One region of the Pseudomaricurvus sp. ABR4_320 genome, then DNA from elsewhere that is predicted to be linked to it. Evidence: riboswitches for the same ligand, from Rfam matches in the RefSeq annotation. Region 1 holds a riboswitch; the other holds the start of a gene.
The links. Region 1 has a riboswitch for thiamine pyrophosphate ahead of ACXAFR_RS09630 (TonB-dependent receptor). Riboswitches for the same ligand answer to the same signal wherever they lie in the genome.
Positions count from the first base shown of each region.

Region 2: linked by a shared signal. The riboswitch ahead of thiC (phosphomethylpyrimidine synthase ThiC) and the one ahead of ACXAFR_RS09630 (TonB-dependent receptor) in region 1 are both predicted to bind thiamine pyrophosphate.

Region 1 covers NZ_JBSWVF010000004.1:131,420-138,649, forward strand. Annotated here, with positions in the region: gene pnuC (nicotinamide riboside transporter PnuC) at 1-127, opposite strand, end outside; gene ACXAFR_RS09625 (hypothetical protein) at 166-414, opposite strand; gene ACXAFR_RS09630 (TonB-dependent receptor) at 445-2,559, opposite strand; TPP riboswitch at 2,633-2,755, opposite strand; gene ACXAFR_RS09635 (VacB/RNase II family 3'-5' exoribonuclease) at 2,819-4,843, opposite strand; gene ACXAFR_RS09640 (hypothetical protein) at 5,035-5,256, opposite strand; gene ACXAFR_RS09645 (BolA family protein) at 5,565-5,882, shown strand; gene trhO (oxygen-dependent tRNA uridine(34) hydroxylase TrhO) at 5,991-6,929, shown strand; gene ACXAFR_RS09655 (hypothetical protein) at 7,143-7,230, shown strand, end outside.
Region 2 covers NZ_JBSWVF010000009.1:70,739-77,968, reverse strand. Annotated here, with positions in the region: gene ACXAFR_RS17930 (thiazole synthase) at 1-581, opposite strand, end outside; gene ACXAFR_RS17925 (FAD-dependent oxidoreductase) at 599-1,735, opposite strand; gene thiC (phosphomethylpyrimidine synthase ThiC) at 1,732-3,642, opposite strand; TPP riboswitch at 3,752-3,842, opposite strand; gene ACXAFR_RS17915 (hypothetical protein) at 4,398-4,790, shown strand; gene ACXAFR_RS17910 (CYTH domain-containing protein) at 4,832-5,293, opposite strand; gene ACXAFR_RS17905 (helix-turn-helix transcriptional regulator) at 5,395-5,586, opposite strand; gene ACXAFR_RS17900 (hypothetical protein) at 5,583-5,960, opposite strand; gene ACXAFR_RS17895 (malate synthase G) at 6,174-7,230, opposite strand, start outside.

The DNA of each region.
Region 1 (7,230 bases):
TCCAGAAGAGTACGGTATAAATCAGTGTGCTGGCGAAGGCCGCATACCAGCAATAGATACTTTCGCGTACCGCCAGAATGAGATAACTCAGCGCAAGCGCGACGGCGAGCATCTCCCAACCAGACATGTCACTCAACGCTTGCTGCAGCCACGGTAACCAGTCGTTCACAGAGCTTCGTAATCCGGCAGAATTTTTGTAACGAAAACGCCCATGCCGTTTTTGCTGCGCCAGGATTCAATCTCAATCGCCAGAATTTCCATGATGCGAGCGAGCTCTCCCTGTACGACCGTAGCCGTGGGAAACGTTTGCACAGTGAGTTCCGGGTATTGATTCAATTGATCAATAAACGCCTTGATTGGAGGGACAAAGTCCGGGTTGTTGGGATACAAACTGATATCGACGCTGGCGCGCATAGTATTTCCTCAAGTCGTATTTTGGATCGGTTAAAAGCGATAGGCGGCGCTTACGCCAACCACGCGTGGATCACCAAATTGATAATAGGGCTCAACTGCGTAGGATTTTCTGGGGTCATTACCAAATGCACCAAAACCGCGAGTTTGATAATCCTTATCGAACAGATTTTTGCCCCAAACGGATACTTCCCAGTCTTTGACGGAGTAATCGAGCCTGGCATTCCATAGTGCAAATGCATCTGATTTTTCGTCGTGACGCGATGAGAAATAAAAGCCATCTTTACCTTCGCTTTCGACTCTCAGACTTAGGTCAGGTAGTAGCTGGTAGCTTGCTGCGACAGTAAACTGCCAGTTGGGTGCGTGTGCCTGATCTCGGCCGGACAGATCCTCGCCATTAGAATTGACGAAATTCCGATATTCGGTGTCAAGTAGGCCAAGATTACCTGACAGCGTCAGTACCTGTGACACTTGCCAGCGGGCAGAAAATTCCAATCCGTAGTTATTTCCCTCGGCCGCGTTGCCACTGTAATCGATGAAGCGACAGGGGCAGTCGTCACCGTCTATGGGGAGGACGAGGGATTGACGTACCTGCATGTCGTCGCGTTGCTGATAGAAAATGGAGACTTGCGTTTCCAATTTCTGATCCAAAAAGCTCGATTTGCTGCCCACTTCATAGTTGATCAGCGTTTCTGTACTGAAATCTCGACGGGTATCCGGCAGGTACGGATTGCTGTTGACACCGCCGGCCTTAAAGCCCCGCGAAAGCAATCCGTAGATCATGGTGGATTCACTGAGTAAATATTCCAAGGAGAGCCGCCCACCCCATAGATCCTCATCCAGATCAAACGCAACGCCGACACTGTCCTGGTAGTCAGCTTGGTAGCGCTCATAACGCAAGCCGGAAATAAGCGTAAGCCGATCTGTTAGCGCGCTTTCGAATTGGCCATAAAGGCTCCACCTCTCTGTGTCGTACCGGCTTAGAAAGGGGACATCAAGATAGGTGTAATTGCGGTGTAGATCTTCGTCCTGGGAGTGTGCGTAGACGCCGAAAACCCAATCGGTAGAATCGTTAAAAAGCCTGCCGGTTTCTTTGGAAACCAGTCGGATCTCAGCGCTGTGATCACGGCGATCTCTTAGATATTGGTCAAAGCTGGAATACTCCGAGCCTTCACAGGCGAGTCCGAGGCAGATATCAGAATAGGCCCAGTCTTCGTCGTAACTGTATTCCAGGTCACTGTCACTGCCACTGAGTAATACTCGAGTGGAAAATTGCTCATTTCCATCCCAGAGTGAATCAATGCCAAGGGCTCGAGTCTTTTGCCGGTCGCTGCCCGGTTCGTCAGAGAGAGTGTGACGGTTGTTATCCAGTGAAAAGGCGTCGTAGCCATTGTCGACATCGACGTAAATCCCCGTCACTGCAATTTGCCAGTGCTCTGTCACGGCCCAATCAAGCTTTCCTCGGGCGGTACTTTCGTCAATGTCGTTGGTGTCATCACGATTGAGAAAGTCATTTTCGATGTAGCCGTCACTGACGGTTTTTTGGACTGCCAGGCGGTAGTTAAGATTTTCCGCCAGTGGGCCGCTCGTCACTGCGCCTAAGGACCAGCCATCATAGCTGGATACACTGGTTTCCAATTTGCCGTGATAGTCTGACGTCGGGTCAGCACTTTTCAGGTTGATCATGCCGGCCATCGCATTCGTGCCAAACCGTGTTCCCTGCGGACCTCGCAGGACTTCTACTTGGTCGACGTCAAACAGAGTGCTGCCGGTTCCCAGACCGGTAAAATCAATATTGTCGATGACGACACCCACGGATGGATTGATGGGTTCGACAAACTGGCTGCGCTCTCCGATACCTCGAATCTGGTAGAAACGAGCCCGGGAAGCGCCGCTGCTGTAATTGACATTTGGTGCGCTATTGAGAATTTCTTCCAGGTGATGGGCGCTGCGTTCCTGGATGGTTGTGGCATCAATGACACTGATGCTGCCCGGAAGGTCGACGAGTTTCGCGCTGCGGAAATCGGCGGTTACCCGTACTTCAGGAAGTAATTCGCTGCTGTCTGTGGTGTCTGGGTCTGCCAGAGCGAAGCTTGCGTTGCCGACAGCTACCAGAGATGCTGCCGCTAGAATTTTGGGGGAATACATATAAGGCCTCCAACGATCAGAGACCCGGAATAACGCGTTTAATAGAGGAGTGGCGGTGCGTCGCAAAGGCGAAACAGTGAGCCTGGCCTATTCCTACGCCGGTATTGTCCGGATCAGGTTCAAGGGGTTCACTGTGGATATGTGTCTCAGGTCGGAGTCGGCATTAAGGCGACTGTGACCACCCCCTAGGTTCGCGGGCTAGTTTAGGCGCAGTTGCCGTTCGCTACAAGGCTTCTGCACCTGGCGGAAGGAGATTAGGTTATGCCTGCGTGTTAGGGGCTGTTTCTGCGGAGGCTTCCGGCTGCTCAGTTTCTGCAGTTGGTGCTTCCTGGTTGGCAACAACCTGAAGGTGTATTTGTTGTTTTTCCGAATCAACCTGAGAAATCTTCACGGTGACCAGATCATCAATTTGGTAGAGTCGATCGTCGATGGTCAGACGTTGCCGCAGGTCATCCTGCTTTGCAGTTTTGGGGTTCGCTTTGACCTGACCGACGACCCCAAAATCGAGCAGTTGCACTTGCATACCCTGCGGCGATGTCCGGCTGACACGTCCTTCGAAGGGTTTGCCTTTCAGGTTTTGCAGATAATTAAGGCTTAACCAGAGTTCAGTATCGCGAGATGCTGATCGCGCAGTGGAAATGGTTTGCTGTAGCTCCGGCAGATCGGGGGCTGGTTGCGGGGTATCACCATTCAGCAGGGCTCGCAGTTGCAGATGATTGTAAAAATCATTGAAGCGTCGCAACGGCGAGGTGATGTTGGCATAGCAGGGAATGCCAAGTCCAAAATGGGGAAGCGCTTCTTGAGACAAAACACCCGGTTGCAGCTGCAAGCGCAGAGCCGCCAGGAGGCTGCTGGCTTCGGGGATAGTTTGTAAAGCCTGGATTAACGCGCGATAGCCATCAGGTGTCGCGGCATCATGTTCTGCCAGCGCAGGGAAATCGCTGGTGATGACCGCTTCAATTTGTTTTAGGCGGTCCTGGCGAAAGCCTGCGTGAGTCGAATATACCCCGGATAGAGGGTGACTTTGAAAGAACTCACCGGCACAGATGTTGGTCGCCAGCATGGCTTCTTCAACGATTTTGTGGGCCGGGGTTTTGCTGGCGCGTTTTATGTTTTGCAGCTTGCCGTTGGCGTCAACGACGAAGTGGTAGTCGTCCTGGTCTGCCATGAGCAGGGCGTTTTCGGCGCGCTGGCGGTGTAGCGCTGCGGTACAGTCTGCCAGAGCACGAATGGAAGCTGTGGTCTCTTCATCGACGCCGTCCATCGTAGCAGTGGTGTTATCTGAGGAGAGAAACTCTGAAACTCCCTGATAGCTCAGTTTGGCTCGAGAACGTATGCGGGAGAAGGTAAATTTATGACCTGTAATACGCCCATCGCGAGTGACCTGCATACGGCACAAAAGCGCTGGACGATCCTGTTCGGGCATCAGCGAAAAGCGCTCCTGACTGAGAGCCTCAGGCAGCATGGGGATCATCTGACCGGGCAGGTAAACGCTGTTTCCCCGTGATTTGGCGGCTTTTGCCAGAGGTGTTTGCAGTTGTATGGCGCAGCTGGGATCGGCAATTGCCACACAGAGCTCCCAGCCTTGTTCATTCGTTGATGCAAAAAGTGCATCGTCCATATCCAATGTGGATTCGGAATCAATGGTAACAAAGGAAAGGGCGGTGGCGTCTTCACGAGCCTCTGTTCCCCAAAGGTCGGCATCGGCCATGTCGCCAAGGCGGCGAGCTTGCTGTAACTCTTTATCAGACCATTGCCCTGGCAGGCTGTATTTCTCCGCGATGAAGCGTTGCACAATACGGCTGTCGTCGGGTTTCCCCAGAATGCTTGTGACCTTTGCCTGCCCTTTACCGTCTTCGAAAGGGTGGCGAGTGAGCCGGCAGCGAATGTAGTCACCGGGTTTGGCTTTAGAGCGCCCGTTTGGCGGAATGAAAACCCAGCGCTGCAGTTGCGGCATATTGACCGCGACAAAATGACCTTTGCCCCGCACGATGTATTGTCCTACGACTACTTTTAACGGAGATTCCAGCATCTTGTCGAGCTGGGCGTCGATCCGGTTGCTGTCCGAGCTTTTTTCGCTTTGAGCAACGCTGACTTCGACCCGATCTCCTGGGTAGACACGAGCCATTTCATTGGGCGGGAGAAACGCGCGACGACCATCGTCTAGGATGACAAAGCCAAATCGGGCCTGGCTGCCTCGGACGGTTCCGGGATGGAGGTTTTTTTCCGCGCGGATGGTTTGTTTCAACTGGCTGAGTTGATTGAGGGCGTCAGAGTTGAGCATAGCGTCGGGGGGTAAGGTGCTGAAAAAGGCGCGTATGGTAGCAGAATTATTTGCCGATTGAGAGTCTGGTAGACCTGCAAATCGGGTTTATTATCCGCGAAAGCCCATTGGCGGGCAAAATTAATGCGAAGACACTTTGAGAATTTCTATTTCAGCGACTACGGAGGGGGAGGAAAGGCGCTGGGCCTCGCTCAAGCGAGGCGATTAGGATCAACATCGGACACTTCTTCCGGAATGTCACCTTCCGATGTGAAAGCGTAGTAGTCTTCCAGGAGCGTGCGGTTCGAGCGGCGTTCGGTGGTCTTACGACGCTTGCGGTGGTACATATCGATGGGAAGGTCGCGGCAGGGGTCTTCATCGTAGCGGCGATCTGTCCCTTTGCGTCGATTGATAAAGGTCTTAGTGCTTGTCATAAAACAGTATCGGATCTCGTTTCGAATGGATGACGGGGTGACGATAATGTATTGAGTGCCTCAAATATTAGCCTAAAAATCCGTGAATACAAGAAAGAGTATCTGGCGCGCCATCCCTTTTTTATGGCGTCGTATCGTTGATCTGTGGTCGGGCGTCTATATATAGGTCCGAGCTGCAAATCCCCGTGCTAGCGAAAGCCGAGATTCGTGCCAATACGGCGCTTAGCGGTCGACAGTGAGGTTGGGGTGGAGGATACTGCTTTCAATTGGCTACAGCGATACCCTATCGATTTTAAGGAGTTGGGAATATGAAGGTGCAAAACGCTATCGTCGATCAGTTAACCCGTGATTTTCAGCCGGTTCATCTTGATGTTACCAATGAGAGTCATATGCACAGTGTCCCGCCTGGCTCAGAGTCCCATTTTCGCGTGGTATTGGTCAGTGATACCTTCGCGGATAAGCGCCTGGTTCAGCGGCATCAATCTGTTTATCGCTGTTTGAGTGCGGAGATGAGTGGTGGCGTACATGCCCTGGCATTGCATACGTATACGCCTCAAGAGTGGCAAGAGCGTGAGTCGGCACCGGCATCCCCGCAATGTCTCGGTGGCTCGAAAGCGACAGGTTAGCCGTTGCGCGCAATGTGCTTTTACGAGATTCTACTGCGGTACCTGTGCAAAAGTTGAACACTGCTATAAAATGCGCGCCCTTTCGGAAATGACTCTCTGGTGGACGCAATGAATGGTGTAACGGTTGCCGCTCTCTATAAATTTGTCGAACTTAACGACTATGAGGCTTTGCGAGAGCCATTGCTGGCGTTCTGTTTGGACCATGACATCAAGGGAACCCTGCTGCTGGCTCGTGAAGGGATAAATGGTACTGTCAGTGGTCGTCGGGCGGATATCGATACCTTATTAGAGTATCTGCGCAGTGATCCCCGCCTTGCCGATTTGGATTGTAAGTTTTCTTTTGATGAAGTCGCTCCGTTTTATCGTACCAAAATCAAGTTAAAGAAAGAGATTGTCACGATGGGGGTTGATTCCGTTGATCCTCGCAAAGTGGTCGGTACCTATGTGGAACCCGAAGAATGGAACGCGCTTATCAGCGATCCGGACGTTGTGCTCATCGATACCCGCAATGACTATGAAGTTGAGTTAGGTACGTTTAAGGGCGCGATCAATCCAAATACGTCGAGCTTTCGGGAGTTTCCTCAATACGTCGCCGATAACCTGCAGCCAGAGCGTCACAAGAAGGTCGCCATGTTTTGTACCGGCGGTATCCGTTGCGAAAAATCGACGGCTTATCTGAAAGAGCAGGGTTTTGACGAGGTATACCATCTAAAAGGCGGCATCCTGAATTATCTGGAAAAAGTCCCGTCGACAGAGAGCTTTTGGCAGGGTGACTGCTTTGTTTTCGATAACCGTGTTACTGTGGACCATGATCTGCAACCCGGAGACTACGATCTTTGTCACGGCTGCCGCTTTCCGATTTCAGAAGATGATAAAAAGTCTGAGTATTACGTTGAAGGGGTCAGCTGCCCCCGTTGTCACGATATCTTGTCGGACGAGCAAAAACAGCGTTTTACTGAGCGACAGAAGCAGGTAAGACTGGCTCAAGCCCGTAATACGCAACATATTGGTGCGCCAGCACCGGCTCGACAGAAGCCAAAGGGCTAGCCGTCGACAGGCGGAGCGACCATTTACAAGCTTTAGTTTGTTTCGGGGAAAATTCTTTTAAAATTGACGTGAATAATTAGTTGCCGGGGCTTCGTTTGGCGCAAATTATATGGTCTAATAACTCCACAAATGTAAATTTATGTATTGCTGAGCCGGTCATGTGTCAGCAGTCCTTATTTACCCGCCGAGTCATTTTACCGTAGATGCATCATAATGGATTTTACTGCCTGGACCGTTGATCTGAGTAAACGAACTGCCACCCATGTCTGTGGATTTCAACTTCAGGTTGAAGGGGATCCCA
Region 2 (7,230 bases), on a different contig from region 1:
CGTCCAAGTCCGGCATCTATAATTTTTGGAATGCCCGGTAGACGTTGCTGTAAAACCTCAAAAGCATAAGGGTTAATCGGCCCCAGTGCCGTACCGATAGGCGCGGCCCAAGGCATCAAGAGTTCGCACCCGACATCGACCAAGCGCTGACATAAAATGAGGTCATCCGTGCAATAGGGAAAGACAGCAAACCCTTCTGCAATCAATTCTCGTGCGGCATCAACCAGCTCGAACGGGTCTGGCTGTAAATTATAATCGTCGCCGATGACTTCCAGCTTGATCCAATCTGTGGCAAACAATTCACGGGACATTTTGGCAAGAGTAACGGCTTCCTGTGCTGTTCGGCAGCCTGCTGTATTTGGCAATAACCGACACCCTAGTTCACGGATACCCTGCCAATAGTTGTGCCCCCCTTGCGACTCTGGTGATTGACGTCGCAGCGACACGGTAACCACTTCGACTTCGGCAGCATCAATAGCGGCAGCCATAATTTCTGGCGACGGGTACAACGCCGTCCCCAGTATCAAACGCTTTTTTAAGGTGACACCGTAAGCCACCCAAGAATCATTGGAATTGGACATGAGGCCAGTAGCTCCCATTAAATAGTCGGCATGAGTTCGGAATGCACTGCCGCTGATGATGACTCACCTTTAAGACACAAAGGCAGATATTGATCTGGCGTAAAACCCTGCTGAAACAACGACAAGCTCTTGGCCACCAATGCTGGCCCCAACAAATAGCCATGGCGGTAAAGCCCATTTAAAGAGAGCCGATCTATGGCGGTACGAATCCAAGGTAAATTATCGGGATAGGCAGGACGGCAATGAGCGCTCGCCTCAATAACATGAGCCTCTGCAAAACCGGAATGCAAGGTGTACAACGCCGATTGCAACTCAAGGGAAGACCTTACCGTTACCGGAGCCATGGAATCACTTTCGATTTCGGTAGCCCCTATCACATAGTGGTGATCTGGTCGCGGCGCAACATAGAGGGTATAGCGAGGATGCATCAATCGAACCGGTCTGGACAAATTAACTTCCGGTGCAAAGACCCTCAACACTTCTCCCCGCACCCCCCGCAATCGATCATCACAGGCAGCAGCCCCGACGCCACGGCAGTCGAAGATAAAGTCCGCATCCAGCAACAGCTGGGTGTCTTGAGACTGGGCAAGTAGCTGCCGCCCCTCAATCGATTCAACAGTGCACCCTGGATACCAATCCACTGCGAGATCAGATAGGGCTTGAGCGAGGGCCAGGTAGAGAGCACGGTTATCAATACAACCTTCGCAGGGAAAATACAAAGCCGCCTCAAACCCTTTAAGTTCAGCTTCAAGTCTGTACAAACCGTCACGATCAATCATGCGCCCATGACCTTGCCAGCTATGGGGTAACGAGGCCAACCGTCTCTCGGCATCGCGCAACAAGGATCGATCTTGGCGGTGCGCCACCAACAGGCTCCCCGACTCATAAAATGCGATGTCTTGACCCGTCTGCCGCGACAGTTCGGGTATCCAATCACGCCACAGATCACGGGCAACCACCGACTGTGCCAGCAATGCATTGCCACAACCGATGGCCTCAGTTAAGGGCGCTAACATAGCTGCAGCGACATAGCCAGCAGACTGTCCGCCACACCCATCATCGCGGTCCACCAGCGTCACCGTGTAGCCAGCCAGCGCCAGGCGCCAGGCTAACAAGCGGCCACAGAGCCCTGCTCCTACGACGATGAGCTTCATGACTTAGAGGCTGTGTCTGCAAGACCGCGAAACTCTTGAGCCTTATCGGCCATGCCTGCGTTAACATCCTCCAGTGTCAAAGTTTGTAGCTCGTCGCTGCCACCCGATTCGGCTTGACGGTCAGCGAGCTGGCGAACTTCACGACTGATTTCCATAGAACAAAATTTGGGACCACACATAGAACAAAAATGGGCTTCTTTGGCGGCCTGCTTGGGTAATGTTTGGTCGTGGAAAGAGCGAGCGGTATCTGGGTCAAGACTAAGGTTAAACTGGTCCTCCCAGCGAAACTCAAAACGAGCACGACTGAGGGTATTATCCCGCAGTTGCGCAGCCGGATGCCCCTTTGCTAAATCCGCCGCATGGGCGGCAAGTTTATAAGTGATGATGCCGGTTTTGACGTCATCTTTGTCGGGTAGCCCCAAGTGCTCTTTCGGTGTGACATAACACAGCATCGCGGTGCCATACCAGCCAATGGTCGCAGCACCGATGGCCGATGTAATATGGTCGTAGCCGGGAGCAATGTCCGTGGTCAATGGGCCAAGTGTGTAAAACGGCGCCTCATCGCAAAGCGTTAACTGCTCATCCATATTTTCGCGAATCATGTGCAGTGGGACATGGCCAGGACCTTCAACCATGGTTTGCACATCGTATTCCCAGGCGATGCGAGTCAATTCGCCCAGCGTCTTTAACTCTCCAAACTGAGCTTGATCGTTTGCATCGGCAATCGATCCGGGACGCAATCCATCTCCGAGAGAAAAGCTGACATCGTACTGTCGCATAATCTGACAGATTTCCCGAAAATGAGTGTATAGGAAATTTTCACGATGATGAGCCAAACACCATTTGGCCATGATCGAACCGCCTCGAGAGACGATACCCGTAACCCGGTTGGCAGTCAGAGGAATGTAACGCAACAAAACACCGGCATGAATGGTGAAATAATCCACGCCCTGCTCGGCTTGCTCAATCAGCGTATCCCGAAAGATATCCCACGTTAAATCCTCCGCAACGCCACCGACTTTCTCCAACGCTTGGTAGATGGGGACGGTACCAACGGGCACCGGAGAATTGCGGATGATCCACTCCCGGGTTTCATGGATATTTTTACCGGTGGACAAATCCATTATGGTGTCTGATCCCCAGCGAATTGCCCAAATGAGCTTTTCAACCTCATCGTGAATTGATGAACCCAGCGCGGAATTTCCGATATTACCGTTGACCTTTACGAGAAAATTACGACCGATAATCATCGGTTCAATTTCTGGGTGGTTGATGTTGGCAGGAATAATTGCTCGACCTGCGGCAATTTCCTGGCGAACAAATTCAGGCGTTATGGCGGAAGGAATCTGAGCTCCCAAAGGATGGCCTGCGTGCAATTTGCCAGCACCCTGAAGCTTATCAAGATTCATGTTTTCACGAATGGCGACATACTCCATTTCCGCCGTGATGATGCCTTGCCGCGCATAGTGCATCTGGGTAACACACTGCCCCGAACGCGCCCGACGAGGCGCGCGACTGAGCTGAAATCTCAGAGCATCCAGTGACGCATCCGCGCGGCGTTCAAGAGTATATTTAGAGTTAACCGCGGGTAAAATTTCGCTGTCGTCGCGAGCGGCAATCCAAGACTGACGCATCTGCGGCAATCCTCGCTGGACATCGATTCCAACATCGGGATCTGTGTAAGGGCCAGAGGTATCGTATACCCGTAATGACGCGTTCGGCTGAAATGACTCCCTGCCCTTTGAGTCCCGGATTAATGTGTCCGACAAGGCTATTTCCCGCATAGCAACACGAACATCATGCTCATGACCAGGAATATAGATTTTACGGGATCCGCTTAAGGGTTCACGGGTGGTCGAATCTAATTGTGGTTTTGATTTTGGTTGTGCTGTTGCAACTGAGCTCATTGTATCCCCCAACGGTGGCTAAGTCGGGGGTAGAACTGATCGGAGGGAAATTTGACATACAGAGAACAGCCTTCTGTCGCTAAAAACAACAGACACAGCCGACAAGAGCGGTAGCACTCTTCTTGTTCCCTACGCAGGTCCTAGCCCGTTCAGGTTCTACGGGTAAAATCTCAGCCAATGTGGCACCCCGACAAGTGGCGACGAGTCTAGGCCAGTTGCCTTGATAATGGCAAGACATTTTATTTGGCGCCGCCGATTTACGATCTGCTAAGACCGCGAACCTAGAGACGCATATTCACGGAAAAGCCATACAAAACCTGATCAAGCGATCAACTTTCTTCGTAACAAGTTTGAACTAACGGTTTGCCGTTAAGCCGCGGCACCTAGCCACAAAGCCCGCAACTTAATCGGTTAAGTTATCAGCGTAATATGCGATAAAACCATTCAACGCCACTCAGGAAAAAAATGTGCATTATTTCCTTGATTTTTTCTTAAATTAGGCTTGTTTGCACCTTCACAAAACTGTCAAAGTGCGCTCTACTAACGACCAGCGAAAAGTCACTATCCCGCCAGCAAATTCCCATTGTAGGGAGCTGGCGACAGACTTTCGGTGCCTTAGGTTCAGGTATACGTACGCCAATAAAAATAACGGGAACAACAATAACAATCCCCCGCAGAGATACCGACCAGAGCGCCGCCGCGAGCATATGTTGTGCTCGCAGATGTATGGCTAACTCTATGGGGGAAGTAAAACAATGGGCAGTGCAGAAAAGACCAGTGCCACCACAATCACCTCGACAAACAACCGCCTAGAGGCAACGGGATCCTCACAAGCGGAACGCCGACATACGGTACACCTTGAAGACACCGTAGACTGGTATGACGCACATAATCAAATTGTCTTCGAAGACCATTTCGCCAAGAACGACGACGAAGAATCGGTATTTGTTCGAACGTATTTTTTAGGGTCTGGCAATCCTTGGGCTGCCGACAATGATAAGCACCAAGTCAGCTTTATTACTCGAATTATCGATGGTAGCCGACACCATGGTACCGGCAGTTTTACCTGGCGCCAGGCCCAGCAAGCTCACCGTAAAGCTTGCCAGGCAATCTTAAAAAGTAATTGCGACATTATGCCAGCACTGTAGCGCCCGATGGTTTCCCCGGCCGTCGATCATAAGTCCGGGGATCACCAGGCTCGAAACGGATGTTTAATGAGATTCGCATTGTAATAGCGAGGATCGCCTGTTACCTCTTTGCCAATCCAGTCTGGAAGACTGATCTTTTGCTGTTCACTGGTCAGCTCCACTTCTGCGATAACCAGGCCTGAGTTTTCCTCTCGAAACTCGTCAACTTCCCACGTTAACCCACAGTATTCGAGCGTAAACCTAACTTTACTGATCAGCGGGCGTTCGCACAGAGCATCCAGCATGTTGTTCGCGTCAGCGACTGGAACGTTGTATTCAAATTCTGCTCGGGTAGCGCCCTCGGTCTTGCCCTTAATTGTAAGAAATGCTTGATCTCCAGCTACCCGGAGCCTCACCGTTCGAGCGGGATCTGTCGACAAATACCCCTGCCGAAACTCGCATGCGACACCACGCTTCCAACCGTCGCCAACAACCAAGAATTTTCGTTCGATTTCTATACCCATAACATATTCCAATGCATACCATTTACCTCTTTTTGAAGACGGCGCCCATGGAGAACAACACACTAACGCAAAATCAACACCTGCAGAATGCCACCAGACATTCACTCCGGTGAAAAGATCTCTTCGATGGACAGATTAAAATACCGTGCAATTTTAAATGCCAACGGCAAACTCGGATCGTATTTGCCATTTTCAATAGAAATGACCGTTTGTCGAGAAACCTCGAGAACTTTTCCCAGTTCAACCTGGGAAATACCCTGCTCTACGCGTAATTCACGAAGACAATTTTTCATTGAAAACGACGTGCAATAATCGGGGTACAAATACCCCACACGGTGATCATAAAGGGAAAGATCCACACATAAGGTATGTGTGGGAAGCCTACGTTTTCCAAAAAACCATAGGAAAACGTCGATAAGCCAACAATGGCAAAACTGGTTGCAAAGCTGCGCAACTGAATTTGCTGCTGCAACTCATCCAATCGCGACAACCCCCTTAACACGGCTATCACCGCCATACTAGCAGGTACTACCGGCATCAATGATATCCAGACCTTGCCACTAGCATCCGGGTTTCTTATAAGAAATGACACACTCCCTATCACCGCCACCGAGTAAAGAAACATACAGCTACCAAATTCAACCAGGTATTTTTTGGAATTCAGCATACAACCCTCCCATGTCAAGCTCGCTTTACATGCACTCTATGATCGACACGCAGAAACGTCAAGCATGCTTTACATGTCTAGGCGAGCCCCAAAGCCCTTTTCGGAATACCGTTAAAATAAAGGTCGAAGGGAGAAAAAGTCGTTTCAGAATTCTTTAGGCAAAAAAAAGCCGCCGAGGTTAACCCTCAGCGGCTCAGAAAATCCGAATAAACTTTATCCTTGAGCTTTGCGCTGCAAGCGATAGGCGTGCAAAAGAGGCTCCGTATAACCAGATGGCTGCTCTTTGCCTTTAAAGACCAGATCACAAGCAGCTTTAAAAGCAACACCCTCAAATGCAGGAGCCAATTCAGAGTCTTTAGCCATTGGTACATACTCCGAATCGCCAGCATTCTGCTCATCGACAATGGCAGCCATGCGCTTCATGGCTTCCATAACCTGCTCTTGAGTACAGATACCATGCTCAAGCCAATTGGCGAGGTGCTGAGACGAAATTCGCAGAGTCGCTCGGTCTTCCATCAATCCAACGTTATTGATGTCCGGTACTTTTGAACACCCGATTCCCTGATCAATCCAACGTACCACATAACCAAGAATGCCTTGGGCGTTGTTATCCAATTCAAAGCGAACTTGTTCAGCGCTGAGGCTCGCTGCGTCAGACAACAGAGGGATGGTGAGAATCTTGTCCAGACTTGCTGGGGCCCTGTCCTTCAACTCGGTCTGCCGCTCAATCACATTAATTTGATGGTAGTGCATACTGTGCAAAGCAGCCGCAGTCGGCGAAGGAACCCACGCAGTATTAGCACCGGCCTTCGGGTGCCCTATTTTTTGTTCCAACATGGCCGCCATTTCATCGGGCATTGCCCACATACCTTTACCAATTTGAGCATGCCCCGGAAGTCCACACGCAAGGCCGCAATCGACATTCCAATCCTCATAGGCGTTAATCCAATCCTGCTGCTTCATTGCAGTTTTTGGTACAAATGGGCCGGCCAGCATTGAGGTATGGATTTCGTCACCGGTACGATCCAGGAACCCGGTATTGATAAACACCACGCGTTCACGAGCCTCACCAATGCAGGCTTTCAAGTTCACAGTGGTGCGGCGCTCCTCATCCATGATACCGATTTTTAAGGTATTAACAGTCATCCCCAGAGCTTTTTCGACTTTGCTGAATAGCTCACAACTGAAAGCCACTTCCGCGGGACCGTGCATCTTGGGTTTTACAATATAGACGCTGCCGGTGCGGGAATTACTGTGACGACCACGGCCC